Shinella zoogloeoides: one gene and its partner. The protein of the gene in region 2 interacts with the protein of the main gene of each other region in a pairwise test. Links are inferred from orthologs where the notes say so. Each region holds a gene or a part of one and is shown on either strand. Other genes may lie near its edges. The genes, in order: Q9316_RS16740 and Q9316_RS09730.

Region 1 (16,754 bases), 1.5 Mb from region 2 along the record:
TTTCTTCAGCGGCACAGCGACGTCCAGCCGGAGCGGGCCGAACGGCGTCGCATAGCGCACGCCGAGGCCGGCGCCCGCCCGGATATCCTCGAAATCCGGCACCTCGTCCGTTGAGACCGTGCCGACATCGATGAAGGGCACGAGGCCGATCGTCTCGGTGATGCCGATGCGCACCTCACCGGAGGCCGCCACGTAGGAGCGTCCGCCGAGAAGCTGGTTGTCGCCGTTGCGCGGCGAGATTTCCTGATAGCCGTAGCCGCGCACCGTACCGCCGCCGCCAAGGAAAAAGCGGCGCGTCGCCGGGATATCGGAAAGCTCGTCGCCACCGATGATCGAGCCTGCGGCGAGCTTGCCGGCAAGCACGAAGCGATCCTCGGCGCCGAGCGCCTGATAGCCGGTGATCGCGCCTTCAAAGCTCGAGAAGAAGGTGCCGCGATAATTCTCGTAGCTCGGCTTCGCATTGATGAGGAAGCGGTAGCCTTCGGTCGGGTTCAGCTTGTCGTCGCGAGTATCGCGCACATATTCGATCGGGATGCTGGCGGTCAGGTACTTGTTCTTGCCGAAGGCGTCCTCGACGTCGCTCCACATGACCTCGCCGCCGGCGCTCACCGTATCCTGGTCGGAAAGCTCGACGCTGACGCCGGCCGCGCCGGTGATCGTGAACGCCTTGTAGGCGTCCGGATCGACGATCGACGCCTTCACACTAGCATTGAAGGTGGTTGCCGGGCCGAAGGCGCCGGGCTTGGAAAACAGGATGGCGCTCGAATAGTCGAGTTCGCCGAGGTCATCAGCCTCACCGATGCGGTTGACCGCGCCTTCGACACGAAGCGATTCGGCCTGGCCGAACAGGTTGCGGTGACCCCAATAGCCCTGAAGGCCGAAGCCGTCCGTGTTCGAATATTGCGCGCCGACGCCGAAATAACGATGCTTGCCTTCCGAGACCTCGATGGTCATCGGCAGCGAGCCATCGGGCGCCAGCTTGTCGGCCTCGCGGATCGTCACGCTGGAGAAGACGCCGAGCGTGCGCAGCCGCTCCGCCGCCTTGTTGAGCGCCTCGGGCGAATAGGGCTGGCCGGCATTGATGCGCGAATAGCGCTGCACGAAAACCGGATCGACCGTCTTGGTGCCGGTGACGCCGACATCGCCGACGGGGGCGACCGGTCCGCCTTCGGCGGCGATCACCACGTCGACGGTCTGCGTCTCGTGATCCGCCGTGGCATTGCGCTCGACAAGCTTGGCGAGCGGGCGTCCTTCCGCCTTGAGGTCCACGACAACCTTTTCCCCCGCCTTCAGGATGATGGTGGAATCGGCCCGCGCACCGGGCACCAGCCCGTAGTCTGCCGGGTTTCGCCCCTCCGCATCGCCGGAAAAGGCGACGTCGCCGAAGGTGAAGACCGGGCCGGGCTCCACGCTGATCGTCACCGGTATCGCGCCGCTCGCGTTGAATTCGGGGTTCGGCGGCAGCGAATCGAGGTCCTGTCCGTTGATCGTGACGCTCACCACGCCGCCGTAGCGCGCATTCTCGTAAAGAGCGGCCAGGATGCGGTCGCGGTCGTCGCGGGCCTTGATGACGAGGCCGAGATCGCCGGAGACGGGCTTGCCCTCGTCCTGCTTGAGGCGCGCGGTATTCTCGATCGCTTCCTTCAGGTCGTCGTCGTCCGTGCCCGGATTGAGCGTCAGCGTGTAATTGACGGGATCGATGACGGCTGTGGTTTCTTCCTCGTCCTCGAAGAACTTCATGCCGAAGATCTCGAAGGCCGATGCGGGACCGGCGAACAGCGGGCCGCACGCCAGCGCGGCAGCGACCGCGAGGGCGGTGCCAGCTTTCAGAAACGCAAAACTCTTTTCCGGCCGGTTCACTTTATCCCGCATCCGCAGCTATCCGTCGCCTTTCTCCTTCAGGTGCGGCGCACACGGCAGACCGACAGCTTCCGACACTAACTTCAGGCGCTCCGATCCATCCGGAGCTTTCAGGCAGGAAAAGACCCTAACGTGTTAGGTTTTCCGTAATGTTAACGGCGGTTTTACACGCGGTCGCGCGAAATTTGAAGCCCAAGCGGGATTTTGTCTCAAGGACATCAAAGCAAAAGCCCCGGAGAAAACCCCGGGGCTTCGCATAGGTTGCAGGTGTCGGCTATCAGTAACCCGACGGGCAACGGTCGATATAGCGACGGCCGTAGCGGTCGCGGTAGTAGCACTGACCGGGCTGCTCGGAGACGCTGCCGATGACCGCGCCGGAGACGCCGCCGATAGCCGCGCCAACGGCCGCACCACGAACGTTACCGGTGACCGCGCCACCGATGATCGCGCCGGAGACGGCGCCGATGCCCGCACCCTTTTCCGTCTGCGTGCAGCTGGCGACGGCCAGGCCGACCAGGACGAGCGCAATGACTTTCTTCATGAAGATGTTCTCCAAAGTTGAGCGACGGCCGCGTTTTCCCGGTCCGCCCTATCCCCTTCTACTCAGCAACATACCGGGGCCGCCAGCGACGGTCAGGTCTGTCCGAGACTGAAAATATCGTCCGTAATGGGGAAGTCCATGGCAATAAACTATTTTTTTTGCGCCTCGAATAAATTTCGTTTCCGTTTCGTTTGATTGGCTCCGCACACTCCCCTTCACGAGAAATTTCGCGGTTGCCTGAAAGTACCGGTTGATCGCCGCCCTAAAAAGTCAAATGATATGACTGTTGGGGCTGCGCTGGCGCGGGAGGAATTGCCGTCGCGGCTTCATTGTCGAAAGAAAATGCAAGCGTATTGAGAATGCTGGTGTCTTTTGATCCCCAGCCCGCGTCGTGAGGACGCCCGCTGCATGTAACGTCGGATCGATCGGCCCCAGCGGACGCAACCGCCAGGGAGGAACGAATGGCGAAAGTGGCAATGACCGTCAACGGCAGGAAGGTGAGCCGCGAGTGCGAGGACCGCACGCTGCTCGTGCATTTCCTGCGCGACCAGATCAGCCTCACCGGAACCCATGTCGGCTGCGACACGTCCCAGTGCGGGGCCTGCGTCGTGCATATGGACGGGAAGGCGGTAAAGAGCTGTTCCATCCTTGCGGCCCAGGCCGCCGGCTCGGACATCCTGACCATCGAGGGCCTCGCCGCCAATGGCGAGCTGCATCCGGTACAGGTCGCGTTCAAGGCCAATCACGGCCTGCAATGCGGCTTCTGCACGCCCGGCATGGTGATGACCGCCGTCGACATGATCAACCGCTACGGCGCCAGGCTCGACGAGAAGACCGTCCGGGAAAACCTCGAAGGCAATATCTGTCGATGCACCGGCTACCATAACATCGTGAAAGCCATCCTGGCCGCCGCCGAAGAAATGGGCGCGGCAGGCAAGCAGGCTGCGGAATAGGCGTTGGGCAATAGGCAGTAGCCAATAGGGCCCGGCCGTTGCATATGCGATGCAGCCCTGACGCCTATTGGCCAATGCCTGCTGCCTCCATTCTCTGGAGGAGATGAAGATGGGTGTCGAAGGCATCGGCGCGCGTGTCGCGCGAAAGGAAGACAAGCGGTTTCTCATGGGCCAGGGCCGCTACACGGACGACATGTCCGTGCCCGGCATGCGCTATGCCGCGTTCGTGCGTTCGCCGCACGCCCATGCGAAGATCAAGAGCATCGACACGTCCGCGGCTGAGGACATGCCCGGCGTCATCGCCGTCCTGAACGGCAAGCAGATGCTGGACGACGGCATCGGCAACCTGATCTGCGGCTGGATGATCCATTCCAAGGACGGCTCCCCCATGAAGATGGGCGCCTGGCGGCCGCTCGCGCACGAGACGGTACGCTATGTCGGCGACGCAGTCGCCGTGGTGGTCGCCGACACGATGGGTGAAGCGCGCGACGCGGCAGAAGCCGTCGCCGTCGATTACGAGGTGCTGCCCGCCGTCACCGATGCCGTGAAGGCGCTAGAAACCGGGCAGCCGCAACTGCATCCCGAAGCCCCCGGCAATCTCATCTACGACTGGGAGATCGGCGACAGCGCCGCCACGGACGCCGCCATCGCCGCGGCTGCCCATGTCACGGAGATGAAGATCGTCAACAACCGGCTCGCGCCGAACGCGATGGAACCGCGCGCTGCGCTCGGCATCTACGATTCGGCCGAGGATCATTACACCTGCTACACGACGAGCCAGAATCCGCATGTGGCGCGTCTCGTCATGAGCGCCTTCTACAATGTGGCGCCGGAAAACAAGCTGCGCGTCATCGCGCCCGATGTCGGCGGCGGCTTCGGCTCGAAGATCTTCATCTATCCGGAGGAGATCGTCTGTCTCTGGGCCTCCAAGCGCTCCGGCGTACCGGTGAAGTGGACCAGCGACCGCACCGAGGCGTTCCTCACCGACGCGCACGGCCGCGACCACGTCTCGACCGTCAAGATGGCCTTCGACGAGAACAATCGCGTCACGGCCCTCAAGGTCGACACGATCGCCAATTTCGGCGCCTACATGTCGCTCTTCTCTTCCTCGGTGCCGACCTATCTCTATGCGACGCTGCTCTCCGGCCAGTACAATTTCCCGGCCATCCACGCCAATGTGCGGGCCGTCTACACCAACACGGCGGCCGTCGACGCCTATCGCGGCGCCGGCCGGCCGGAGGCGACCTACCTGCTCGAGCGCACGATGGAGACGGCGGCGCGCGAACTCGGCGTCTCGCCGGCAGAACTTCGCCGCATCAACTTCATCCGCTCCTTCCCCCATCAGACGCCCGTGATCATGAATTATGACGCCGGCGACTACGAAGCCTCGCTGGAAGCCGCCATGCAGGCGGCCGACTGGAACGGCTTTGCCGCCCGCAAGGCGGAAGCCGCAAGCCGCGGCATGAAGCGCGGCATCGGCATGAGCTGCTATATCGAGGCCTGCGGCATCGCGCCGTCCGCCGCGGTCGGCTCGCTCGGCGCCGGCGTTGGCCTCTGGGAATCGGCGGAGGTACGCGTCAATGCCGTCGGCACGATCGAGGTGCTGACGGGGTCGCACAGCCACGGCCAGGGCCACGAGACCACTTTCGCCCAGCTCGTCGCCGACCGTTTCGGCGTGCCGATCGACAGCGTCTCCATCGTGCATGGCGACACCGACAAGGTGCAGATGGGTATGGGCACCTACGGCTCGCGCTCCGGTGCCGTCGGCATGTCGGCCGTCGTCAAGGCGCTCGACAAGGTGGAGGCCAAGGCGAGGAAGATCGCGGCCCACCTGATGGAGGCCGACGAGAGCGACATCGTCATCGAGAACGGCGCGCTGAAGGTCGCCGGCACCGACAAGTCCGTGCCCTGGTTCCAGATGGCGCTTGCCGCCTATACCGCGCACAATCTGCCGTCCGGCATGGAGCCGGGCCTCAAGGAAGGGGCCTTCTACGACCCGGCCAACTTCACCTTCCCGGCCGGCTGCTACATCTGCGAGGTCGAGGTCGATCCGGAAACCGGCAAGACCACCATTATCCAGTTCGTCGCCGCCGACGATTTCGGCAACATCATCAACCCGATGATCGTCGAAGGCCAGGTGCATGGCGGCATCGCGCAGGGCATCGGCCAGGCGCTGCTGGAAGGCGTGCATTACGATCCGGAAACGGGCCAGCTCCTGACGGCCAGCTACATGGACTACACCATGCCGCGCGCCGACGACCTGCCCTCCTTCCAGGTCTCTCACCAGCTCACCCCTTGCCCGAACAATCCGCTCGGCATCAAGGGCTGCGGCGAGGCGGGCGCCATCGGCTCGCCGCCGGCGCTGATCAACGCCATCACCGATGCCATCGGCAACAACGAGCTCACCATGCCGGCCACGCCCCAGAAGGTCTGGGCCGCGGCGCGGCAAGCAGCGAATTGACGGGAGGAAGCCATGTACGCAACGAATTATCATCGCGCATCCTCGCTCGCCGATGCTGTCAGGCTGCAATCGTCTTCCGACGAGGCGAAATACGTCTCCGGCGGCATGACGCTGATCCCGACCATGAAGCAGCGGCTCGCCGCTCCGTCCGACCTCGTCGATCTGCGCCACGTCGCCGAGCTCAAGGGCATTTCCGTCAACGGGAACCGGGTGCGCATCGGCGCCGGCACGACGCATTACGAGGTCTCGGCCTCGCCGGACCTGAAGGCCGTGTGCCCGGCGATCTGCCACCTCGCCGAACATATCGGCGATCCGCATGTGCGCCACATGGGCACGATCGGCGGCTCCATCGCCAACAACGACCCCGCCGCCGACTACCCTTCCGCCATGCTGGCGCTGGGTGCGACGATCGTCACCAACACCCGCGAGATCGCAGCCGACGACTTCTTCACCGGTCTCTTCGAGACGGCACTGGAGGATGGCGAGATCGTCGTCGCGGTCACGTTCGATGCCCCTGCCAAGGCCGCCTATTCGAAATTCCCGAACCCGGCATCGCGCTATGCGATGGCCGGCGTCTTCGTCGCGAAGACGGGGGATGGCGGCGTGCGCGTGGCGGTGACGGGCGCGGGCTCCAATGGCGTCTTCCGCCATGCCGGAATGGAGCAGGCCCTGTCCGGCAACTGGTCACTGGATGCCGTTGCCGGCGTCGAGGTGGACGCGTCGGACCTGCTGTCGGATCTCCACGGCAGCGCCGAATACCGCGCCAATCTCGTGAAGGTCATGGCCAAGCGCGCGGTCGCCGCCGCCTGACCCCTCGAAAAAATTGAAACTGTTCGATTAAAAGGGCGATTGAGGCCGTCCTTTTTTCGTGCAGACTTGACATGCATCAATAGGAAATGGCCATGTGCGGGCTAACATACCTTGGAATGGTTCAAAGGTGGCGCCGATTTGCCGCAGCGTGTCCCGTTGCAGCCAAAACGGCGCATGATATAGCCCATTGAACGACCGCCAACATGACGATGACGTCCGGACTGTCCCGGACCGGAGACTCTGGATGGACTTCGAGACCTACTTCAAGAACGAGCTGGACGGCCTGCATCAGGAAGGCCGCTACCGCGTTTTCGCCGATCTGGAGCGCCAGAAGGGCAACTTCCCGAAAGCGACCCGCCACACGGCGAACGGTATCCAGGACGTCACGGTCTGGTGCTCGAACGACTATCTCGGCATGGGCCAGAACCCGATCGTCACCGAGGCGATGAAACTGGCCATCGACCAGTGTGGCGCCGGTGCCGGCGGCACCCGCAACATCTCCGGCACCAATCACCACCACGTCCTTCTGGAGCGCGAACTGGCCGACCTGCACGGCAAGGAATCGGCCCTGCTCTTCACCTCGGGCTACGTGTCCAACTGGGCCGCGCTCGGCACGCTCTGTTCGAAGATCCCCGGCATCATCTGTTTTTCCGATGCCGGGAACCACGCTTCGATGATCGAGGGCATCCGCCACTCGAAGTGCGAGCGCGTGATCTGGAAGCACAACGACCTCAAGGATCTCGAAGCCAAGCTGGCCGCCGCCGACCCAAGGGCGCCGAAGCTGATCGCCTTCGAATCGGTCTATTCGATGGACGGCGACATCGCCCCCATCAAGGAAATCTGCGACCTTGCCGACAAGTACGGCGCGATGACCTATCTCGATGAAGTCCACGCCGTCGGCATGTACGGCCCGCGCGGCGGCGGCATTGCCGAGCGCGAAGGCCTGATGCATCGCCTCACCCTCATCGAGGGCACGCTCGGCAAGGCCTTTGGCGTCATGGGCGGCTATATTGCCGGCTCGGCCGCGCTCTGCGACTTCGTGCGCTCCTTCGCCTCCGGCTTCATCTTCACGACCTCCCTGCCGCCGGCGATCGCCGCTGGCGCCTGCGCCGCGATCCGTCACCTCAAGGGAAGCCAGATCGAGCGTTTCGCGCACCAGGAGCGCGTCCGTCGCCTGCGTTCGGCGCTGGACCGCAACGGCATCCCGCATATGCCCAATCCGAGCCATATCGTGCCGGTGATGGTGGGCGACGCTGCCAAGTGCAAGTGGATCTCGGACCTGCTGCTCGACAATTTCGGCATCTATGTCCAGCCGATCAACTATCCGACCGTGCCGAAGAAGACCGAGCGCCTGCGCATCACGCCGACGCCGCTGCACACGGATGCCGACATCGATCATCTCGTCGGTGCGCTGCACTCCCTCTGGTCGCGCTGTGCGCTGGCCCGCGCCGTGGCCTGATCAAAACGGCAAGGACTTAAACTACCCGATCAGCCCGGCGGCAACCCGCCGGGCTTCTTCGTCCGCGGCGAAGACATCGTCCATGGAGGCTGCCGCCGGCAGGTGGGTAAGCCTGTCCATCACCTGCTCGGCAATGTCGGCCATGGCGAGGAAACCGATGCGTCCGCCGACGAAGGCGTTGAACGCAACTTCCTCCGCCGCATTCATCACCGCACCCTGAAGGCCGCCGCGCTCCAGCGCGGTACGGGCAAGCCGCAGCGCCGGGAATCGCACCTCGTCCGGCGCCTCGAAATCCAGCCGCGACAGTTTCGCGAAATCCAGCCGCTCGACATTGAGCGGCGAACGCTCGGGATAGGTCAGCGCATAGCCGATCGCCGTGCGCATGTCCGGCGCGCCGAGCTGCGCGAGCACCGAACCGTCGACATAGCCGACCATAGAATGGATGATCGATTGCGGATGCACCACCACCTCGATCTGGTCCGGCCGCACGTCGAAGAGATGTTTCGCCTCGATCATCTCCAGCGCCTTGTTGAACATGGAGGCGCTGCCGATCGATATCTTCAGGCCCATCGACCAGTTGGGATGCGCCCTTGCGATATCCGCGGTGACGCCGGCCATCTGCTCGCGGCTCCAGGTGCGGAAAGGCCCGCCGGAGGCCGTCAGCACGATGCGCTCGACGGCGTGGCGCTGGTCGTCCTCCAGCGCCTGGAAGATCGCGCTGTGCTCGCTGTCGACCGGGATGAGCCGTCCGCCGCCCCGCGCCACCGCGTCGACGAAAAGGTCGCCGGCCGAAACGAGGCATTCCTTGTTGGCGAGCGCGATGTCCGCGCCCTTCCTTGCCGCCGCCAGTGTCGGCGCAAGGCCGGCCGTCCCGACGATCGCCGCCATCACCCAGTCCGCCTCGCCCGAGGCCGCTTCCATGAGCGCGTCGCGCCCCGCCGCCGCCGCAATGCCGCTGCCGGCGAGCGCGTCCTTGAGTGCACCGTAGCGTCCCTCGTCCGCCGTCACCGCCATCCGCGCGCCGCAGTCCCTCGCCTGCGCGGCGAGCAGATCCACATTGCCGTTGCCGGTCAGCGCCAGCACCTCGTAGCGCTCGCGCCCGCCGAGCTGGCGCACGACGTCGAGCGTGCTGGTGCCGATCGAGCCTGTCGAGCCGAGAATGGTGATGCGGCGCTTGTGCCGCGCGTCGGGAGCCATGGTGATTTCCGCGATTTTCTTGTTATCCGTCCAAGGCTCTACAGGCGAAAGACGCCTGCAACAAGTCATCGAAATGCTGTAAAGCGAAGGCTTGACCAGTCTTCTGGAACCCTTGGCTTGACCTTTTCGCCCGGACGGCCATAACGTCCCCGCAAAGCGGTCTCTTCCGCCCGACGCGATTGGAGAAATCTGTGTACCGACGCCTGAGAGTATGGACCCTCGCCTGCCTCGCCCTCTGGGCAGCGGCTCCGGCCTATGCCGACGAGCCGGTTCCGGGCGGCCTCGGCGGCACGTGGCTCGCCGAGGATATCGGCGGCAACGGTGTCATCGACGATCTGCAGACGACGCTCGAGATCAAGCCAGACGGGTCCTACGGCGGCAATGGCGGCTGCAACACCTATCGCGGCAAGCTGAAGGTCCAGAACGGCAACATCGCCTTCGCCCCGGCGGCGGCGACGCGCAAGATGTGCGCCCCGGCGATCATGGACCAGGAGCAGAAGTTCTTCGACGCGCTCGGCACCGTGACATCCTGGAAGCTCGAGAACGGCATCCTGCACCTGACCGGCAAGGAAGGCGCGCAGGCGATCCGCCTTGCCGCACTGAAGAACAACACGGACGTCGTCATCCGCCTGCCCGGACCCGAGCAGAGCGTGGTGCGCGAGACGCTGAACTACCAGTGCGACCCCGAGCAGCGCGTCGTCGTCGAATATATCAATGTCGGCGCCAATTCGCTGGCCGTGCTGCGCATCGGCGAGGAGACGGTCATTGCCGCCAATGTCCTTTCGGGCTCCGGCGCCAAATATGCCGGCGGCCACTACGAATGGTGGACCAAGGGCGACGAGGCGACGCTCTACGACCTGATGAAGGGCGAGAACGCGCCCGGCGCCAACTGCCGCAAGACCGGCTGACGGCCGATCCGCAAGGGAGAGGGAGAACGGCATGCCCACGTTCCACGTCGGCCAGAAAGTCGTCTGCATCAACGACCGCTTCAAGAACGTCTCCATCGACCAGGGCATCCGCAAGGGGCAGATCTACACGGTCCGCTGGAGCGGCCACTACCGGCATTATGTCGATGGCGATTTCTACGGCATCAAGCTGATGGAACTCTATCGCGGCAAGGATGACGGCCCGGAAGGCTACGGCGCCGTGGACATGCCCTTCCGCGCGAGCCGCTTCCGTCCGCTGGTTTCCGACCGCATCCGCAGCATGCTGGGCCTCAAGGCCCCGGTGCCGAAGAAGACCGTGGTGGCAAAACCCTCGATCGTCCCGTCCGTGCGCACCAAGCCGCGCGTCGTCACACCCGAGCGCGAGACCGAAGACGTCTGACATTTGCAGAAGGAATGGTGATCCCGCCGCGATTCGAACGCGGGACCCCCAGATTAGGAATCTGGTGCTCTATCCTGCTGAGCTACGGGACCACTGACTGCACCCATACAAAAGCCGCGGCCCTAAGCCAAGCGATTTTCGGCGGCGTGTTGCCGAGTTCCGTACGGAACAGCTCAAGGCCCCTGGACATGAGACATTCGGTTCATGGGATGGAGACGGCTCCATCCGAGAGAACCGAGAGGAAAATGTCCATGCGCAAGATCATGCTTTCCGCTGTCGTCGCGACCGTCGCAGCGCTTTCCTTTGCCGCGCCCTCCCAGGCCGGCGGCTTTTCCATCGGCTTCGGCCATGGCCATGGCGGTTGGGATCATGGCGGCTGGGGCCATGGCCACGGCCATGGGGCCCACGTCACGGTCTATGACGATTACGGCTACGATTGCTTCTGGAAGAAGGTGAAGCGCTACGACAAGTGGGGCAACCTCGTCATCAAGAAGATCCGCATCTGCGACTGACCGTCCCCTTCATTCGATCCTCCCCGACTTGCCCGGCTGTCAGTCCCTGCAGCCGGGCTTTTTTGTCAGGCCGTAAGCCTGCTTTCAGCGAGCTTCACCCAATAGGTCACGCCATGGGGGATGGCGTCGTCGTTGAAGTCGTAGGCCGGGTGGTGCAGGCCGGCGGTATCGCCGTTGCCGAGGAAGATGAAGGCGCCGGGCCGGGCTTCCAGCATGTAGGAAAAGTCCTCGCCGCCCATCATCGGATCGAGCGACGGCTCGACGGCGGCCTCGCCGGCAATCTCGCGCGCCACCGACACGGCATGGCCGGTCTCGTCCGCATGGTTCACCGTCACCGGGTAGTTGCGGTGATAGCTGACCGTGATCTCCGCGCCATGGGCGGCGGCAAGGCCGCCGCAGATCTGGCGGATGCGGGCCTCGGCCTCCTCCCGCATGTCCGGGCTCAGCGTGCGCACCGTGCCGGCAAGCTTCGCCTCCTCGGGAATGACATTGTGGGCGAAGCCCGCATTGAACTTGGTGACGGAGACGACAAGCGAGGCGATCGGATCGGCGACGCGCGAGACGATGGTCTGGAGCGCGCCCACCAACTGTGCGCCGATGACGATGGGATCGACCGTCTTGTGCGGCAGCGCCGCATGGCCGCCGCGTCCCTTGACGGTGATGTTGAATTCGTCGGTCGCGGCCATGATCGGGCCGGAACGGGTGCCGAAGGCGCCGACGGGCATGCCCGGCAGGTTGTGCATGCCATAGACCTCGGCAATGCCGAAGCGCTCCATCATGCCGTCCTTCACCATCTCGTTGCCGCCGCCGCCGCCCTCTTCGGCCGGCTGGAAGATGACCGCGACATTGCCCGAGAAGTTACGCGTCTCGGCGAGGTACTTCGCCGCGCCGAGCAGCATGGCGGTGTGGCCGTCATGCCCGCAGGCGTGCATCTTGCCCTTGGTCGTCGATGCCCAGGGCTTGCCGCTCGCCTCGTCGATCGGCAAGGCGTCCATGTCGGCGCGAAGGCCGATCGTGCGTCCTGCGCCCTTGCCGCGGATGATCCCGACGACGCCGGTGCGCCCGATGCCAGTCACGATTTCATCCACGCCGAACTCCAGCAGCTTCTCCGCCACGAAGGCGGCGGTCTTCTCCACGGCGAAGAGAAGTTCCGGCTCGCGGTGGATCTGTCTGCGCCATCCGGCGATTTCGTCCTGCAGTTCTGCGGCGCGGTTCAGAATGGGCATGCAACACGTCCTGTCATTTCGGCCATCAATTTGGCCATCGTCGTTCGATGGCTTTGCCATCACGGTGCCATATAGGTTAAATAGGGCGACGGTTCGAGACAACTCCCGATTTCGAGGACAGACCCTTGCAGATGAACGGACGAACGACGCGCCGGAGCGCACGGATTTTGGGCTCCGCCCTGTTGCTCACAGCTTCCCTCACCGCAACCACGGCCGCAGCCAACCCGCGCATGCTGGTGGATGTGAACACGCTGCAGGTCATCGAGCATGAGGATGCGTTCCAGCGCTGGTATCCGGCCTCGCTCACCAAGCTGATGACGGCCTATACGGTGTTCCGCGCCGTCAAGGCCGGCGAGCTGACGCTGGAAAGCCCCGTCGTCATGACCAAGAACGCGGCCGCCGAACCGCCGAGCAAGATGTATTTCAAGCCCGGCCAGAAGATGACGCTCGATAGCGCGCTGAAGATCATCCTCGTCAAGTCCGCCAACGACGTCGCGGTGGCCATCGGCGAATCGGTCGCCGGCTCCGAGCAGGGCTTCGTCGACCGCATGAACGCGGAAGCCGCCCGCATCGGCATGAGCTCCTCGCATTTCATCAACCCGCACGGCCTGCCCGGCAAGGGCCAGTACACGACCGCGCGCGACCTTGCGGTGCTCGCCGTGACGCTGAAGCGCGAATTCCCGCAATACGCCTCCTATTTCGCGCTCGAAGGCTTCACCACCGGCAAGAAGCAGTACCCGAACTTCAACATGCTGATCGGCCGCTTCAACGGCGCGGACGGCATGAAAACGGGCTTCATCTGCGCATCCGGCTTCAACCAGGTCTCCTCCGCCACCCGCAATGGCCGCAGCGTCGTCTCCGTCGTGCTCGGCTCCGACAGCCTCGGCGCCCGTGCCGACATTTCCGCCGGCATGCTGGAGAAGGGCCTGACGATGCGCTCGGGCAAAGGAGTGACGCTCGGCCAGCTCCGCCCCTATGGCGAGACCCGCAACGTGGTCACCGACATTTCCGCGGAAATCTGCTCGAAGCATGCCGCCAAGGTGCGCAGCGAAGGCCGCGACGAGGCAGGCCGCCAGAAGCTGGTCTCGCCCTATATCCACGAGCTGGACCGGCCGTTGAGGTTCGTCTTCGCCGGGCTGCTCGGCGGCGATGCCGCCAAGACTGCCGGCAACGACAAGGTGGCGATTGCCGGCGACATGGGCGACGTCGCCAATGTGCCGATCCCGATCCCGCGCCCGACCTACTGACAGGCCCTACTGACAGGAATGACCATGACCATCGCTGAGCGGCGCGTGCCGGTTTCCGTGCTGACCGGATTCCTGGGTGCGGGCAAGACGACCCTGCTCAACCGGCTGCTGAAGGACCCGACGCTGACGGACACGGCCGTCATCATCAACGAGTTCGGCGAGGTGGGTATCGACCACCTGCTTGTCGAGCAGTCGGGCGACGGCATCATCGAGCTTTCCGACGGGTGCCTGTGCTGCACGATCCGCGGCGAACTGGTCGATACGCTGGCCGACCTGATGGACCGCATGCAGACCGGCAAGATCCAGCCGCTGAAGCGCGTGGTAATCGAGACGACCGGCCTTGCCGACCCCGCGCCCGTCCTCCAGGCGATCATGGGCAACCCGGTGCTCGCCCATTCCTTCAGCCTCGACGGCGTCATCACCGTGGTCGATGCCGTCAACGGCCTGTCGACGCTCGCCAACCATCCGGAAGCGGTAAAACAGGTCGCCGTCGCCGATCGCGTGCTGATCAGCAAAGCCTCGCTCACCGAGGTCTCAACGCTGGAGGCCGTGGAGCGCGAGATCGCCGCACTCAACCCGCGCGCTACCGTCTCGAACGTCGATGCGCCGGGCCTAGCCGGCCCCGATCTTCTTGCGAACGGCCTCTATGACCCCGGCAGCAAGATCCCGGATGTCCGCCGCTGGCTGCATGAGGAGGCGCACGATCATCACCATGATCACCACCACCCTCATGGGCACGATCATCACCACGGTCACCACGACGGCCACGGCCATCAGCACGCCCATGACGTGACACGCCACGACGCCACGATCCGCTCGTTCAGCATCGTACACGATCGCCCGGTCGATCCGATGGCGCTGGACATGTTCGTCGATCTTCTGCGTTCCGCCCATGGCGAAAAGCTGCTGCGGATGAAGGGCATCGTGCTGATGTCGAACAATCCGGAGCGCCCGCTGGTGCTGCAGGGCGTGCAGAGCGTCTTCCACCCGCCGGAGCGCCTCGCGGCCTGGCCGGATCCCGCCGACCGACGCACGCGCTTGGTGCTGATCACCAGGGACCTGCCGGAAGCCTTCGTGCGCGACCTCTTCGATGCCTTTACCGGCACGCCGAAGATCGACCGCCCGGATCGTGCGGCGCTCTCCGACAACCCGCTCGCCATACCGGGCCTCAAGCTCTGAAAGTCAGGCTTTCTTGCGGATCAGGAAACGGTGTCCCGCCTCGACGCGCTCGCTCGCTTCGAGCGCGTGGCCGTCCTCTTGGCAGAAGTGGGGGATGTCGATGACGGCGAGCGGATCGGTGGTCTCGACCCAGAGGCTGGCGCCTGCCGCCATCGCCGAAAGCCGCTTGCGCGCTTTCATGACCGGCAGCGGGCATTTCAGCCCGCGCAGGTCGTAGACCTCGGCTTCGGAATGCGCCGCTGCGGCCGTCATTTCTGCCAGAACTTCCAGAAGGGTTTCTTCTGGGTCTGCTCGACGACCTGGACATCGGGATTTTCTTCCGGCACCGGCAGCGTGCCTGCCCCCTCGACTGGCTTTTCCACCTTCTGCGCCGAGGCATCGACAGTCGGCGTTCTCGCTTCCTTGTGCGTCGTCTGCTGGCCGGCATCGAGCGTTGCCTGCTCGGCAGACTGCGTCACGCTTTCGGCGGGCTCGACCTTGCGCGGTTCCTCGTCCTTGGTCCAGAGCTTCCAGAAGGGCTTCTTTTCCTTCTTCTCGATGACCGCGACGCCCGGATTTTCCTCCGGCACCGGCAGGGCGCCTTCGCCGCGCGCCTGCTTTTCCGCCTTCACGGCGGCAACGTCGGCGGCAAGTGCCTCGGCTTCCTTGATTTTCTGCTGCTCGGCGTCGAGCTTGGCCTGCTCGGCTTGCTGCTTCGCACGCTCGATGGCGGCGAGCTTGCGCTGCTCGGCCTCTTCCGCCTTGCGCTTCTGCGCCTCGATCTCGCGCTCCGTCATCAGCTTGCCGGCATCGAGCGAATTGCCCGTCGGCGCATAGGCGAGCTCCCGCCCCTTGCGCTGGTCGGCGACGATCGCCTTGCGCTGGGCCTCCGACGGCTCGATCCAGACGGTGCCCTGATACTTGCCCATAGCCTTGGCATAGGAGGCGGCATAGGTCTTGTTGTAGCTCTTCAGCGCCACTTCCAGCGCGGCCGGCGTCGTCATCGCCGGGCAGGCGCCAGCCGGCGAGAAGGGCTTGTCGGCCTGCTGGTTGAAGACATACTTCTTCTCGCAGACATTGACCTCCGGCGGACGCTTCGTGACCTCGAAGTGGTCGTAGCCGACCTTCAGCATCTTCCAGAATTCGATGTTCGGATTGTCGCGGTGGCGCGCCATGTTTTCCGCGGTCATGCGGAAGGGGAAGGCCTGAAGCTGGATTGTCTGCTGTCCGCCGTCGAAGGCGTCGCGCGCGAAGGCGAAGATTTCCACCATCTGCTCGTCGGTCATCGAATAGCAGCCGGACGACGAACAGGCGCCATGGATCATCAGATGGGTGCCGCTCGCCTTGTTGGCGCGGTCGTAATTATTCGGGAAACCCGTATTGATCGCGAGGTAATAGCTCGAATTCGGGTTCATGTTCGCCCTGGAGAGCGGGTAGAACCCTTCCGGCGCCTGGCGGTCGCCTTCCCTCGTCTTCGGGCCGAGCTTGCCCGACCAGGCGCAGATCTTGTAGTTGCGCACCAGCTTGAAGCGGTTCGAGCGGTCGGACTTCCAGAGCTCCAGCCGCCCCTCTTCCTTGAAGATGCGCAGCATCATCGGCGAGGACCGGTCGATGTTCATCGAGGAGAGCTTACTGAGCACCGCCGGCGAAAGCTGGTAGCCGGTCTTGCTGGAAACCCGGGCAAGGTCGACGTCGACCTTGTCGAACGAGTCGAGCGTCTCGTTGGTGCAGCCCGCGGCGGCCACGGCGAGAAGCGATACGGCGGCAAGAACAGTCAGGCGCATTCGAAAGGTCCGTCAACAATCGTCAGATCGCAAGCGGTCGCGCCGGCGAGGCGGGACGCGCAGTCGTAACCGGCTTATACTTCATAAATTCTTAACCGGAAATTCTTTCGCGAGGCTGCCGGAGAACCGCATCCGTTTCAGAACACAAGGATTGTGGCCGAGATTTGGCATTGGCAGCACAGCACGCCGCCAATGGCGCTAAATCAGAGCTGGCGACCGA
Region 2 (12,977 bases):
AGCTGAATGCGACAGCGGAAATGCTGCCGATCACCTGGCCGGAATTCGCGGAGATCCATCCCTTCGTGCCGGCCGACCAGGCGCAGGGTTACCGCCATCTCATCGAGGACCTGTCGCAGAAGCTCTGCGACATCACCGGCTACGACGCGCTCTCCATGCAGCCCAATTCCGGCGCACAGGGTGAATATGCCGGCCTCCTGACAATCCGCGCCTATCATCTCGCCAACGGCAACGACCATCGCGACGTCTGCCTCATTCCGACCTCCGCGCACGGCACCAATCCGGCCTCCGCCCAGATGGTCGGCATGAAGGTCGTCGTCGTGAAGGTGTCGGACAACGGCGACATCGATATGGAAGATTTCCGTGCAAAAGCAGAGCAATACGCGGAAAACCTCTCCTGCTGCATGATCACCTATCCCTCCACGCACGGCGTCTTCGAGGAGAACGTGCGCGAGGTCTGCGAGATCGTGCACAAGCATGGCGGCCAGGTCTACATGGACGGCGCCAACATGAACGCCATGGTGGGCCTTGCCCGCCCCGGCGACATCGGCGGCGACGTCTCGCACCTCAACCTGCACAAGACCTTCTGCATCCCGCACGGCGGCGGCGGCCCCGGCATGGGCCCGATCGGCGTCAAGGCGCACCTCGCCCCGTTCCTTCCCGGCCACCCGGACATTCCGGGCCTCGGCGGCACGGGCGCGGTGTCGGCGACGCCCTTCGGTTCGGCCTCCATCCTGCCGATCTCCTGGAGCTACTGCCTGATGATGGGCGGCGAAGGCCTGACGCAGGCGACGAAGGTGGCGATCCTCAACGCCAACTACATCGCCGCCCGCCTCAAGGGGGCCTATGACGTGCTCTACAAGTCCGCCAAGGGCCGCGTGGCGCATGAATGCATCATCGACACGCGTCCGCTGGCGGCAAGCGCCGGTGTCACGGTCGACGACGTCGCCAAGCGCCTGATCGACTGCGGCTTCCACGCGCCGACCATGAGCTGGCCGGTCGCCGGCACGCTAATGATCGAGCCGACCGAATCGGAGACCAAGGCCGAGATCGACCGCTTCTGCGATGCGATGCTGGCGATCCGCGAAGAGGCGCGCGCCATCGAGGAGGGCAAGATGGACCGGGAGAACAACCCGCTCAAGAACGCCCCGCACACGGTGGAAGACCTCGTCGGTGAATGGGATCGCCCCTATTCGCGCGAACAGGCCTGCTACCCGCCGGGCGCCTTCCGCGTCGACAAGTACTGGTCTCCGGTCAACCGGGTGGACAATGTCTACGGCGACCGCAACCTGGTCTGCTCCTGCCCGCCGCTCGAGGACTACGCGGAAGCCGCCGAGTGATACGGACGGCATGAATTTTCGCCCCGGCCGATCCTATCGGCCGGGGCTTTTCATTTTCGGGCAGGGAGGCAGGATCAGGGTGCGATGGCGACGTCCACCCAGAAACGGGTGAACCCTTCGGCGAAATCGCGGTAGCCGCTCAGCGTCGAGGGCTTGACGGCATAGGCATTGGCGCCGTTCTCGTAGGCGCGGTTCACATCCGCCGTACTGGAGGACGAGGACAGCATGATCACCGGCGTCACCGCCGTGCGCGCGCGCCCGCGCAAGCGCTTCAGCAACTCCATGCCGCTGATGCCGGGCATGTTGATGTCGAGCAGGATATAGTCGAAGGCTTCGGCATCGAGACGGTCGGAGGCAAGCTGGGCGTCGGCGACATGCGTGATTTCGATGGGACTGCCGGCATCGCTGAAGGCGCGCATGACGAAGCGTACATCCACGGGATCGTCGTCGACCACGATCAGCTTTCTAGGCGAGCCCGCCACGACCGTCCCCCCTTGATTTCATGGGTTGCGGAAACGTCACGACAAAGCGTGCGCCCGGACCATAGCTCGTGTCAAGCGCTATCACCCCGTTGTGGCTCTCCACGATGCGGCGCGCCAGCGCAAGGCCGACGCCGGTGCCCTGATAGACCGTTTCATCACGGTGAAGCCGTTGGAAAACCTCGAAAATCCGGCCGACATGCTGCGGATCGATACCGATACCGTCGTCCTCCACGATGAAATCGATGCCCTGCGGCCCCTGCCGGGAATAGATGCGGACGGCCGGCGCCTCGCTCGGCCGGCGGTATTTCAGGGCATTGCCGATCAGGTTCTGCACCAGGCGCTTCAGCAGCTCGGGATCGCCCATGACCTCCGGCAGCGGCTGGACATCCACCGTCCCGCCGCATTCCTGCACATGGCTTTCCAGAAGTGCCAGCGCATCGCGCACCACGCCGGACAGCGCCACCGGTTTCGGCGAATTTATGCGGTAGGCGATCTGCGAGAATTCCAGGAGGCTGTCGATGATGCGGCGCATGCGCGCCGCGCTCTTGCGCACATGGTCGGCATAGTGCGGCAGCTCGGAGAATTCGCCGCGATGCAGGTCTTCCGAGATCATCTCGGCGAACATGGACAGATGGCGCAGCGGCGCCTTCAGATCGTGCGAGACCGTCGCGGTGAACTGGTCGAGCGCCTCGTTCTTGCGGCGCAACTCGTTCGTCTGCGCCTCCACCTGCTGCTGCTGGCGCTTGGCCTCGGTGATATCGCGCCCGACGCTGACGATCTCGCTGAGGCCGTCTTCGTCGAAGATCGCGACCGCCGTCCACAACATCCACATCGGCTGGCCGTCATGGTCCATGCAGATTTCGAGCGTCTGCACGGGCTTTTCACGCGAATAGGCCGAGATATCCATCAGCGGCGCCGTCTGCTCCGGTGCGCAGGCGACCTCGGGCAGATGACGGCCGATCAGCTCATCGGTGGTGGAGCCGACATGGGCGGCATATTTGTCGTTTGCGAAGCGAACGGTCAGGTTCCGGTCGAAGCGCAGGATCATGTCCGGCAGGATCTGCAGCAGCGAGAGATATTCGCGGCGCTTTTCCTCCAGCGCCGCCTCGGTGCGCTTGAGCTCGGAGACATCGACACGCAGCGCGACGATGTCTCCGGTCTCGGCGACATGGCTCTCCCCGCGGATCCACCTGTCCTTGCCGAACTCGAAGACGCTTCCGCCGCTCCCGGTATTCCTGTGGCTTTCAAGCCGCTCGCGCACCATCGCCTCGGCTTCCGGCGTGCCCTCCTCGATGCCGGGGAACATTCCGACGCGGATATTGGCCCGGGCGATGCTTTCCAGCGTCGCACCCACACGCACTGCATCGCGAGCCTCCCCGCACCGCTCCTTGTAGGAGCGGTTGAACATGATCAGGCGCTCTTCCTCGTCGAAGATCGCAAACCCCTCGTTCATCGTGTCGAGCGCCGCCGCGATGCGCTGGCCGAGCAGGATCTGTTCGCCATGGCTGCCGCCGCTGAGGAGGCTGCGCAGGAGAAGCGCATAGCGCGCGCCGCTCGCATCGTCCGGGACGGCAATGACATGCGCCGTCGCCTCGAAGAGCGTGCCGTTGTCGTGGCGGAAGGAAAAGGCGTGGGCGTTCTCCCGCCCTTCCAAAGCGTGGCGGGCAAGAAGGGCCGCTGGATTGGCGCCTTCGATGACGGCGCAAGCGCCGGGCTTGCGACCATCGCGGTTCCAGCCGAAAGTCCGCGCCGCAGCCTCGTTATGGGAAACGACGGAGGCTTCGCCATCGAGGATGAGGACGGGAAACGGCAGGTTCTCGTAAAGTGCGGCGGCAAAGCCGGTCATCGCTCGCGCCCCTCCTGGCGATCACGCGGGCGCGAAAGGGTCGCGCCGCATGCCGGAGACTAGGCAAAACCGATTGCGAAGGAAAGCCGCGAGGATTTGCAGTCCTCGCATGCCTGTTTTCAGGCGCGCACTGTCGGCTGGCCAGCGGCGGCAAGGGCCGCAAGGTCCGCCGGCTTCAGTTCGACCGATTCGCCGCAGCCGCAGGCGGACGTCTGGTTCGGATTGTGGAAGGTGAAGCCGGAGCGCAGCGTCGTCACCTCGAAATCCATCTGGGTGCCGAGAAGGTAGAGCACGGCTTCCGGCGCGATCCACACGCGGGCGCCGCCATGTTCGATCAGGTCGTCCTTGGCATTGGGTTCGGTCACGAGATCGACGGAGTATTCCATCCCCGCGCAGCCGCCCTTCTTGATGCCGACACGGATGCCCTTGGCATCGCCGCCGGCATTGTCGACGATCGCCTTGACGCGGCTTGCCGCTGCATCGGTAAGTGTCATGACTGCAAAGGCCATGGGCCGTATCTCCTTCGACCTAACGGGTTCAAGGCCCGATGGTTTCCGAATCTGAATCTAGTGTCCCCGACGGGACGGATCAATACCAGCCGACGGCGACCTGCGCCTCTTCCGACATGCGGTCCGGCGTCCACGGCGGGTCGAAGGTCATGCTGACCTCGACGCCGGACACGCCTTCCACGGCGCTTACGGCATTTTCCACCCAGCCCGGCATCTCGCCGGCCACCGGGCAGCCGGGCGCCGTCAGCGTCATGTCGATCTTGACCATGCGGTCGTCTTCGATGTCGATCTTGTAGATCAGGCCGAGCTCGAAGATGTCGGCCGGGATTTCCGGGTCGTAGACCGTCTTCAGCGCGGAAATGATGTCGTCGCTGAGGCGCGCCAACTCGTCTTCCGGGATCGCCGAATGAACGATGCCGTCGCGGACGTCGATCTTGTCTTCCGTTGCGTCGAGGGACATGGGCCTACTCCTCAGGCGAAGAACTTGCGGGCATGGTCGAGCGCGTCGGCGAGTGCATCCACCTCGGCGCGTGTATTGTACATGCCGAACGATGCCCGGCATGTGGAGGTGACGCCGAAGCGTTTCAAGAGCGGCTGGGCACAATGGGTGCCGGCGCGCACCGCCACCCCTGCCCGGTCGATGACCATCGAGACGTCATGGGCGTGGATGCCTTCCAGCTCGAACGAGAAGATCGAGCCCTTGCCCGGCGCCGTGCCGAAGATGCGCAGCGAATTGATCGCCGACAGCCGTTCATAGGCGTAGTCACGCAGGTCTGCCTCATGGGTGGAGATCGCCGCGCGGCCGATCTTTTCCATATAGTCGAGCGCGTGGCCGAGGCCGATCGCCTGCACGATCGGCGGCGTGCCGGCCTCGAAGCGGTGCGGCGGATCGTTGTAGGTGACGATGTCTTCCGTCACGTCGACGATCATCTCGCCGCCGCCCTGGAACGGCCGCATCTCCTTCAGCCGGTCCATCTTTCCGTACAGCACGCCGATGCCGGAAGGGCCATAGAGCTTGTGGCCGGTCATCACGTACCAGTCGCAATCGATGTCGCGCACGTCGACCGGCATGTGCACGGCGCCCTGCGAGCCGTCGATGAGCACCGGAATGCCGCGCTCGCGGGCGATGCGGCAGATTTCCTTGACCGGGACGATGGTGCCGAGCGCATTCGACATATGCGTGATGGCGATGAGCTTCGTGCGCTCCGTCAGGCACTTCACGAAGTCCTCGACATGGAAGGCGCCCGCCTCGTCCACCGGCGCCCAGACAAGCTTGGCGCCCTGCCGTTCGCGGATGAAATGCCACGGCACGATGTTGGAGTGGTGCTCCATGATGGAGAGGACGATCTCGTCGCCCTCGCCGATCTTTGGCATGCCGTAGCCATAGGCCACCGTGTTGATCGCCTCGGTCGAGGATTTCGTGAAGATGATCTCATCGACCGAAGAAGCGTTCAGGAAGCGGCGCACCTTTTCGCGCGCCGCCTCATAGGCGTCCGTGGCGGCATTGGAGAGGAAATGAAGGCCGCGATGCACGTTTGCATATTCGTTGGAATAGGCATGCGCGATCGCGTCGATCACGGCCTGCGGCTTTTGCGCCGAAGCCCCGTTATCGAGATAGACCAGCGGCTTGCCGTAGACCGTCTTCGACAGGATCGGGAAATCCTTGCGGATCGCCTCGACGTCATAGGCCGTTGCGGGTGTCGGCAGCGCGTGTTCCATCTCGTTCGTCCCTTGTCAGACGCTTGTCAGGCGTGCTTTTCCAGCCAGGCGGCGATGACGCCTTCCAGCGCCTCGACCAGCGGCTCGTCGTCCAGTTCCTCGACGATCTCGGCGACGAAGGCGTTGACCAGCATGGCGCGCGCCTTGTTTTCCGGGATGCCGCGGGCCATCAGGTAAAAGAGCTGCGTGTGGTCGATGTCGATCACGGTCGCGCCGTGGCCGCACTGCACGTCGTCGGCGAAGATCTCCAGCTCGGGCTTGGCCGAGAAATCAGCCTCGTCCGAAAGCAGCAGCGTGTTGCACGACATCTTGGCGTCGGTTTTCTGCGCATCCGGCGCCACGCGGATCTGGCCTTGGAAGACGCCGCGGGCGCGATCGAAGATCACGTTGCGGATGACTTCGCTCGATGTCGTGTTCGGCACGTTGTGGCCGACCGTGAAGGTCACGTCGTTGTGCGTCTCGCCGCCGAGCAGGTTTATGCCGCGCAGGATCAGGTCCGATCCCTCGCCCGCCACCACGACGTGGATTTCCTGCCGCACGAGCTTGCCGCCGGCATTGATCAGGTAGAGGCGCAGTTTCGCGTCCGTGCCGAGCGTGATGCGGATCTGGCCGAGATGCGTATCCGCGCCGCCCTGCGCCTGGAAGATGATCCAGGTGATTTCGGCGCCGTCGGCCAGCGTGATGTCGCTGACCGTGGTGACGAAGGCCGCATTGTCGCCCGCCGCGAGGTGACGCTCGATGATCGTCCCCTTGACGCCGGCGCCGATGGTCGCCGGGAAGCGCGTATGCGTCTGGCCGGCATTCTGGATCGTCTGGATTTCGAGCGGCGCTTCGAGCTCGGTGCCGTCGGGCAGGTCGAGCACGAAGCCGTCGCGCACGAAGGCGCCGTTGATGCGGCCGATCGCATCGTCGCCGTCGCGGGCGGCAAGGCCCTCGGCGGCGGTGCCGTCCGCCAGCGCGGCGGCGAAGGTGCCGACCCTCACGCCCTCGGCGCTCGCGCGGGCATCGGCAAGGCCGTTGACGACCGAGAGCACGGCCGAACCTTCGACCAGCGGGGCAACCTTGGCGGCGGAGGCCGCCGGATCGAAGGTCGGCACGGCGCGCAGCAGCGCCTTGAGGTCCGTATAGTGCCAGGCCTCGACGCGGCGCGTCGGAAGGCCGGCTTCCTTGAAGTCGCTGATCAGCGTGTCGCGGGCGGCGAGCACCGCGCCGTCGCCCGGCAGCTCGCCGATCGCGTGGTCATAGGCTTCGCAAAGCGCGGTCTCTGCGACCGAAAGCTTCATGCCTGTCTGCATGTTCATGAGATCACTCCTTCACGGGTGCCGTCAGGCAGCGGCACCGATGATGTCGGCATAGCCGTTTGCTTCCAGCTCGTGTGCCAGCGTCTTGTCGCCGGACTTGATGACCTGGCCCTTGTAGAGAACGTGGACCGTATCCGGCACGATATAGTCGAGCAGGCGCTGGTAGTGGGTGATGACGACGACGGCGCGGTCGGGCGAACGCAGCGCGTTGACGCCGTCGGCGACGATCTTCAGGGCGTCGATGTCGAGGCCGGAATCCGTCTCGTCGAGGATGCAGAGCTTCGGCTCGAGCAGCGACATCTGGAGGATTTCCGCGCGCTTCTTCTCACCGCCGGAAAAGCCGACGTTCAGCGGACGGCGCAGCATTTCCGGCGCGATCTTGAGTTCGGCGGCGGCGTCCTTGACGCGGCGCATGAAGTCCGGCGTCGTCAGCTCGGCTTCGCCGCGCGCCTTGCGCTGCTCGTTCATCGCGACCTTGAGGAACTGCATGGTGGCGACGCCGGGGATTTCGACCGGGTACTGGAAGGCGAGGAAGATGCCCTTGGCGGCGCGCTCGGACGGGTCGAGCTCGAGAATGCTCTCGCCGTTGTAGAGGATGTCGCCCTCGGTGACTTCGTAGTCCTCGCGGCCGGAAAGGATGTAGGACAGCGTCGACTTGCCGGAGCCGTTCGGGCCCATGATGGCGGCGACTTCGCCGGCCTTCACGGAGAGGTTCAGGCCACGGATGATCTCGGTGCCGTCTTCGGCGATGCGAGCGTGCAGATTCTTGATTTCAAGCATTGCTGGTCTCTCAGTCTTTTTTCGGTCTTCCGAAGAGGAAGCGATTCAATTGTTTCGTACTGGCTTCGCCGGTCACGGTCAGCACCACCCCCAAGAACAAACCGCTCCCCAAGCCTATCTGCTTTGCGAGTGGCCAATTCATAAGCAGGCCCGCTATTCCTACGACGACACCGATCATCGAAACGAAGATGGAAAACACAAGCGCCTTCAGTCCCGAAGTCATTTCCGCGCCTTCAGCCGGCGGTCGGCTTTCAAGCATGATGTTTAGGTCCTGCGTTCAGAGCGCTCGAAGCTCCCGTTCGTTTCAGAAGCCGAGGAAGAAATGGACCACCGGAAGCATCATGGCGGAGAACCCGCCGAGGCAGAGCCCTATCGCCGTGCGTATGGCCACGTTCCGAACGTTGGGCGCATACGCTGCCAGTCCACCGCAAACCACGGCGTAGTACGTCAGATTGACCGGATCCATGTCGTCTCTCCCGATGAGAACCGCACCGCTATTATAACGGATCACGCGTGAACTTCATCGAAAGGCCTTGTCCGGCCCCCCGGCGGCCAACCGCCGGGGCATTCCAATCGGTCAGCCGACCGAACCTTCCAGCGAGATGCCGATCAGCTTCTGCGCCTCGACGGCGAACTCCATCGGCAGTTCCTGGATGACTTCCTTGACGAAGCCGTTGACGATCAGCGCGATCGCCGCCTCGGTCGGGATGCCGCGCTGCAGGCAGTAGAAGAGCTGGTCTTCGGAGATCTTCGAGGTGGTCGCCTCGTGCTCGAACTGCGCGGTCGCGTTCTTCGCCTCGATATAGGGCACGGTATGCGCCCCGCACTTGTCGCCGATCAGCAGCGAGTCGCACTGGGTGAAGTTGCGCGCGTTTTCCGCCTTGCGGTGGGCCGAAACCTGCCCGCGATAGGTGTTGTTGGAAAAGCCCGCGGAAATGCCCTTCGAGACGATGCGGCTCGACGTGTTCTTGCCGAGATGGATCATCTTCGTGCCACTGTCGATCTGCTGGTGGCCGTTCGACACCGCGATCGAGTAGAACTCGCCGCGCGAACCATCGCCGCGCAGGATGCAGGACGGGTACTTCCAGGTGATCGCCGAACCGGTCTCGACCTGCGTCCAGGAGATCTTGGAATTCTTGCCCCGGCAATCGCCGCGCTTCGTCACGAAGTTGTAGATGCCGCCCTTGCCTTCCTTATCGCCCGGATACCAGTTCTGGACGGTGGAATACTTGATCTCGGCATCATCGAGCGCGACCAGCTCGACGACGGCAGCGTGGAGCTGGTTCTCGTCGCGCTGCGGCGCGGTGCAGCCTTCGAGGTAGGAGACGTAGGCGCCTTCCTCGGCGATGATCAGCGTGCGCTCGAACTGGCCCGTGTTCTTCTCGTTGATGCGGAAGTAGGTCGACAGCTCCATCGGGCAGCGGACGCCCTTCGGCACGTAGACGAAGGAACCGTCGGTGAAGACCGCGCAGTTGAGCGTGGAATAGAAGTTGTCGGTCGTCGGAACGACGGAGCCGAGATACTTCTTGACCAGTTCGGGATGCTCGCGGATGGCCTCGGAGATCGACATGAAGATCACGCCGGCCTTCTTCAGCTCTTCCTTGAAGGTCGTGACGACCGAGACCGAATCGAACACGGCGTCGACCGCGATCTTCGAGGTCTGCACGCCGGCGAGGATTTCCTGCTCGCGCAGCGGGATACCCAGCTTTTCGTAGGTCTTCAGCAGCTCCGGATCGACCTCGTCCAGCGACTTCGGGCCGCTCTGGTTCTTCGGCGCAGCATAATAATAGAGGTCGTTGAAGTCGATCTTCGGATAGTCGACGCGCGCCCAGGTCGGCTCTTCCATGGTGAGCCAGCGGCGGTATGCCTCAAGGCGCCATTCGAGCATCCATTCCGGTTCGTCCTTCTTGGCCGAGATGAAACGGATGATATCCTCGGACAGGCCCTTCGGCGCCTTGTCCATCTCGATGGTGGTCTCGAAGCCGTATTTGTACTGGTCGACGTCAATCTGACGGACCTGATCGATCGTTTCCTGCACCGCAGGCATATCGTTCTCCAATCTCGCCGGATCCAAGGTCCGGCAGCTTGTTAACGTGTGGCGGGTCTACCGCCGGTTATGTAAGCGCCAAAGGGGACTTTTCCCACCTTTTGGCAAGCGAAAACTCGCGTTTCCGCAAGATTCCGCTCAGGCCGCGTTTCCCGTCATGCGCCGCCGCGAGACGACGCGGGCAAAAGCGGCCAGAAAGCGCTCCACATCCGCCCCCGTCGAACCCGGCCCTAGCGAGACGCGAAGTCCGCCGAGCGCCGCATCGAAGCCCATCGCCGTCAGCACATGGCTCTGCCCGACCTTGCCGGACGAGCAGGCCGAGCCCGCCGAAAGCGCGATGCCTTCGAGATCGAAGGCGATCTGCCCGGTTTCAGACTTGAGATCGGGCAGGCTGAAGAAAGAAGTGTTGGCTATGCGCTCGACCTGCGCGCCGTGGATCACGACGTCGTTGGTCACCGCGCGCATGCCCGCCTCCAGCGCATCGCGCAGCGCACCAATCCGGGCATTGCGCTCCGCGATATCGGCGGCGGCGAAGCGGGCGGCAGCGGCGAAGCCGGCAAGCGCCGCGGGATTCTCCGTCCCCGAGCGATGTCCCTTTTCCTGCCCGCCGCCCCGGATGAGCGGCACCGGCATCAGCACCTCGCCCTTCGAGACGAGCGCACCGGCGCCTTTTGGGCCACCGAGCTTATGGGACGAAATGATCAGGAAATCCGCCCCGAGCGCTTCGAGCTCGATCGGCATGCGGCCGGCGGCCTGGACCGCGTCCACGACGAAAAGTCCGCCGTGGCGGTGAACGATGGCCGCGACAGCTGCGGCCGGCTGCACGATGCCCGTCTCGTTGTTGGCCAGCATCACGGCGACCATCGGCAGGCCCCTGGCCTTGTCATGGCCTTGAAGAAGCGTCTCCAGCGCATCGAGATCGACGATACCGGCCGGCGTGACCGGAATGCTCGTCACGTCCTCGCGCGCGAACCGCCCGCCTTCGCGGATCGCCGGATGCTCGATCTCGCAAACGTAGAGATGGCCGATGGCAAGCGGCGTGCGGCCCATGCGGTAATCGGGCGTCAGGACGAGATTGGCGGCCTCGGTGGCGCCGCTCGTGAAGATCACATGCGACGGCGCGGTATCGACCAGCGCGGCGACGTCGCGGCGCGCGGCTTCCACCAGCATGCGCAGCGCCCGGCCCTCGCCGTGGACGGAAGACGGATTGCCGACCATGTCGAGCGCCGCGACAAAGGCCTCGCGCGCCGCCGGCAGCACGGGCGCCGTCGCGTTCCAATCCAGATATGTGCGCTCCGTCTTCGTCATTCGTTGTCCCTGCCCGCGCGGCCAAGTTCAATGCGGCGTGCATTTTTCTTGAAATTTCGGTCGGGCTTGCCTTATGACACCAAGCTCACGGCGCCCGATGCGCCCAAACAGTTTCGAATAGTTCTAAACTAGGTTCTAGAAAAGCTGAGTGCTTTCGTCAAGACTTGAATTGACAAGAATCCGTGTCCGAACGCGAACTTGCCGGAGTAAGAATGCCCGAAATCATCTTCAACGGACCTGCCGGTCGCCTTGAGGGCCGTTACCAGCCGTCCAAGCAGAAGAACGCCCCGATCGCCATCGTGCTGCATCCGCATCCGCAGTTCGGCGGCACGATGAACAACCAGATCGTCTACCAGCTCTTCTACATGTTCCAGAAGCGCGGTTTCACGACGCTGCGCTTCAATTTCCGCGGCATCGGCCGCAGCCAGGGCGAATTCGACCATGGCGCGGGCGAGCTGTCGGACGCGGCATCCGCGCTCGACTGGGTGCAGAGCCTGCACCCTGATTCCAAGAGCTGCTGGGTCGCCGGCTATTCCTTCGGCGCCTGGATCGGCATGCAGCTCCTGATGCGCCGGCCGGAAATCGAAGGCTTCATGTCGATCGCGCCGCAGCCGAACACCTATGACTTCTCGTTCCTCGCCCCCTGCCCGTCGTCCGGCCTCATCATCAACGGCGAAGCCGACAAGGTCGCGCCGGAAAAGGACGTCAATGGGCTCGTGGAAAAGCTGAAGACGCAGAAGGGGATTCTGATCACGCACCGCACGGTGCCGGGCGCCAACCACTTCTTCAACGGCCAGACCGAAACGCTGATGGCCGAATGCGAGGACTATCTCGATCGCCGCCTTGCCGGCGAACTGACGCCGGAACCGGCCGCCAAGCGTATCCGCTGAGCGGCAGAAACCCGAAACGAAAAAAGCCCGATGGTCCGCCATCGGGCTTTTTCTTTGCCGTCAGTTTGTCCGTCTAACGACTTCAAGCACCTGCGCCGGCGGCTCGGCCTCGCGCACGCAGTCGCGGCCGGCATTCTTGGCGGCATAGAGCGCATCGTCGGCGCGGCGCATGGCAAAACGCAGCGGTTCCGTCTCGCCGACTTCCGCCACGCCGAAGCTGGACGTGACGCGCACGGCCGGCGGCAGGCCGGGAATGGGCGAGACGGAGCGGGTGGCGCGCAGGGCATGGGCAAAGAGCAGGGCGGCCTGCTTGCCGGTATTCGGCAGGAACAGCATGAACTCCTCCCCGCCGATGCGGGCGGCAAGCGCGCCCCTCGGCGCGGCAGCCTGGAGCATTTCCCCGAAGGCGCGAATGGCGGCGTCGCCACCCTGGTGGCCGTGGGTGTCGTTGACGGACTTGAAGTGATCGAGATCGCACAGCACGATGCTGTGCGGCCCCTGCCCGGCCATAAGCGCATCGACGCGATTGTCGAAGCCGCGGCGGTTGAGCAGGCCGGACAGCGGGTCGACCTCCGCATTGACCTTCTCGTCCGCGACGATCTCCAGCACCAATACACAGAGCAGCATCAGGCCGACGGTGACGATCAGCACCGCGCTCATGCTCTGCGACAGCAAGGCGAACTGGCTGGAAATATAGTCCTTTGCCGTGGTGCCCGAACCGGCGAGAACGGCGGCGAAGGCCTTTACGACGAAAT

Evidence for each region.
Region 1: the proteins of Q9316_RS09730 (region 2) and Q9316_RS16740 interact in binary tests that used the Escherichia coli proteins (3 or more experiments, as listed by UniProt). The link is inferred for Shinella zoogloeoides from one-to-one orthologs.

Annotation. Positions count from the first base shown.
Region 1 is NZ_CP132311.1:3,202,814-3,219,567, forward strand. What follows is about bases 13,400-16,398. They hold Q9316_RS16740 (sulfurtransferase TusA family protein), read right to left. Parts: upstream 15,024-16,398; coding sequence 14,775-15,023; downstream 13,400-14,774. Other genes in these bases: Q9316_RS16730 (D-alanyl-D-alanine carboxypeptidase family protein), read left to right, coding at 13,400-13,592; Q9316_RS16735 (CobW family GTP-binding protein), read left to right, coding at 13,617-14,771; Q9316_RS16745 (L,D-transpeptidase family protein), read right to left, coding at 15,020-16,398. Also shown: Q9316_RS16670 (autotransporter assembly complex protein TamA), read right to left, coding at 1-1,872; Q9316_RS16675 (YMGG-like glycine zipper-containing protein), read right to left, coding at 2,138-2,401; Q9316_RS16680 ((2Fe-2S)-binding protein), read left to right, coding at 2,863-3,354; Q9316_RS16685 (xanthine dehydrogenase family protein molybdopterin-binding subunit), read left to right, coding at 3,464-5,815; Q9316_RS16690 (FAD binding domain-containing protein), read left to right, coding at 5,828-6,625; hemA (5-aminolevulinate synthase), read left to right, coding at 6,870-8,084; dxr (1-deoxy-D-xylulose-5-phosphate reductoisomerase), read right to left, coding at 8,106-9,281; Q9316_RS16705 (META domain-containing protein), read left to right, coding at 9,473-10,189; Q9316_RS16710 (CAP-Gly domain protein), read left to right, coding at 10,221-10,607; Q9316_RS16720 (hypothetical protein), read left to right, coding at 10,859-11,119; Q9316_RS16725 (M20 aminoacylase family protein), read right to left, coding at 11,185-12,345; more of Q9316_RS16730, read left to right, coding at 12,477-13,399; more of Q9316_RS16745, read right to left, coding at 16,399-16,534; Q9316_RS16750 (acetyl-CoA carboxylase carboxyltransferase subunit alpha), read right to left, coding at 16,738-16,754. UniProt on the Escherichia coli protein: Sulfur carrier protein involved in sulfur trafficking in the cell. Part of a sulfur-relay system required for 2-thiolation during synthesis of 2-thiouridine of the modified wobble base 5-methylaminomethyl-2-thiouridine (mnm(5)s(2)U) in tRNA.
Region 2 is NZ_CP132311.1:1,718,809-1,731,785, forward strand. What follows is about bases 9,248-12,064. They hold Q9316_RS09730 (cysteine desulfurase family protein), read right to left. Parts: upstream 11,333-12,064; coding sequence 10,163-11,332; downstream 9,248-10,162. Other genes in these bases: sufB (Fe-S cluster assembly protein SufB), read right to left, coding at 9,248-10,024; Q9316_RS09735 (alpha/beta hydrolase), read left to right, coding at 11,545-12,064. Also shown: gcvP (aminomethyl-transferring glycine dehydrogenase), read left to right, coding at 1-1,340; Q9316_RS09680 (response regulator), read right to left, coding at 1,415-1,822; Q9316_RS09685 (PAS domain S-box protein), read right to left, coding at 1,806-3,668; Fe-S cluster assembly scaffold SufA, read right to left, coding at 3,788-4,177; Q9316_RS09695 (SUF system Fe-S cluster assembly protein), read right to left, coding at 4,257-4,637; Q9316_RS09700 (cysteine desulfurase), read right to left, coding at 4,649-5,896; Fe-S cluster assembly protein SufD, read right to left, coding at 5,923-7,197; Fe-S cluster assembly ATPase SufC, read right to left, coding at 7,222-7,977; Q9316_RS09715 (hypothetical protein), read right to left, coding at 7,988-8,236; Q9316_RS09720 (hypothetical protein), read right to left, coding at 8,282-8,443; more of sufB, read right to left, coding at 8,555-9,247; more of Q9316_RS09735, read left to right, coding at 12,065-12,222; Q9316_RS09740 (GGDEF domain-containing protein), read right to left, coding at 12,283-12,977. UniProt on the Escherichia coli protein: Master enzyme that delivers sulfur to a number of partners involved in Fe-S cluster assembly, tRNA modification or cofactor biosynthesis. Catalyzes the removal of elemental sulfur from cysteine to produce alanine.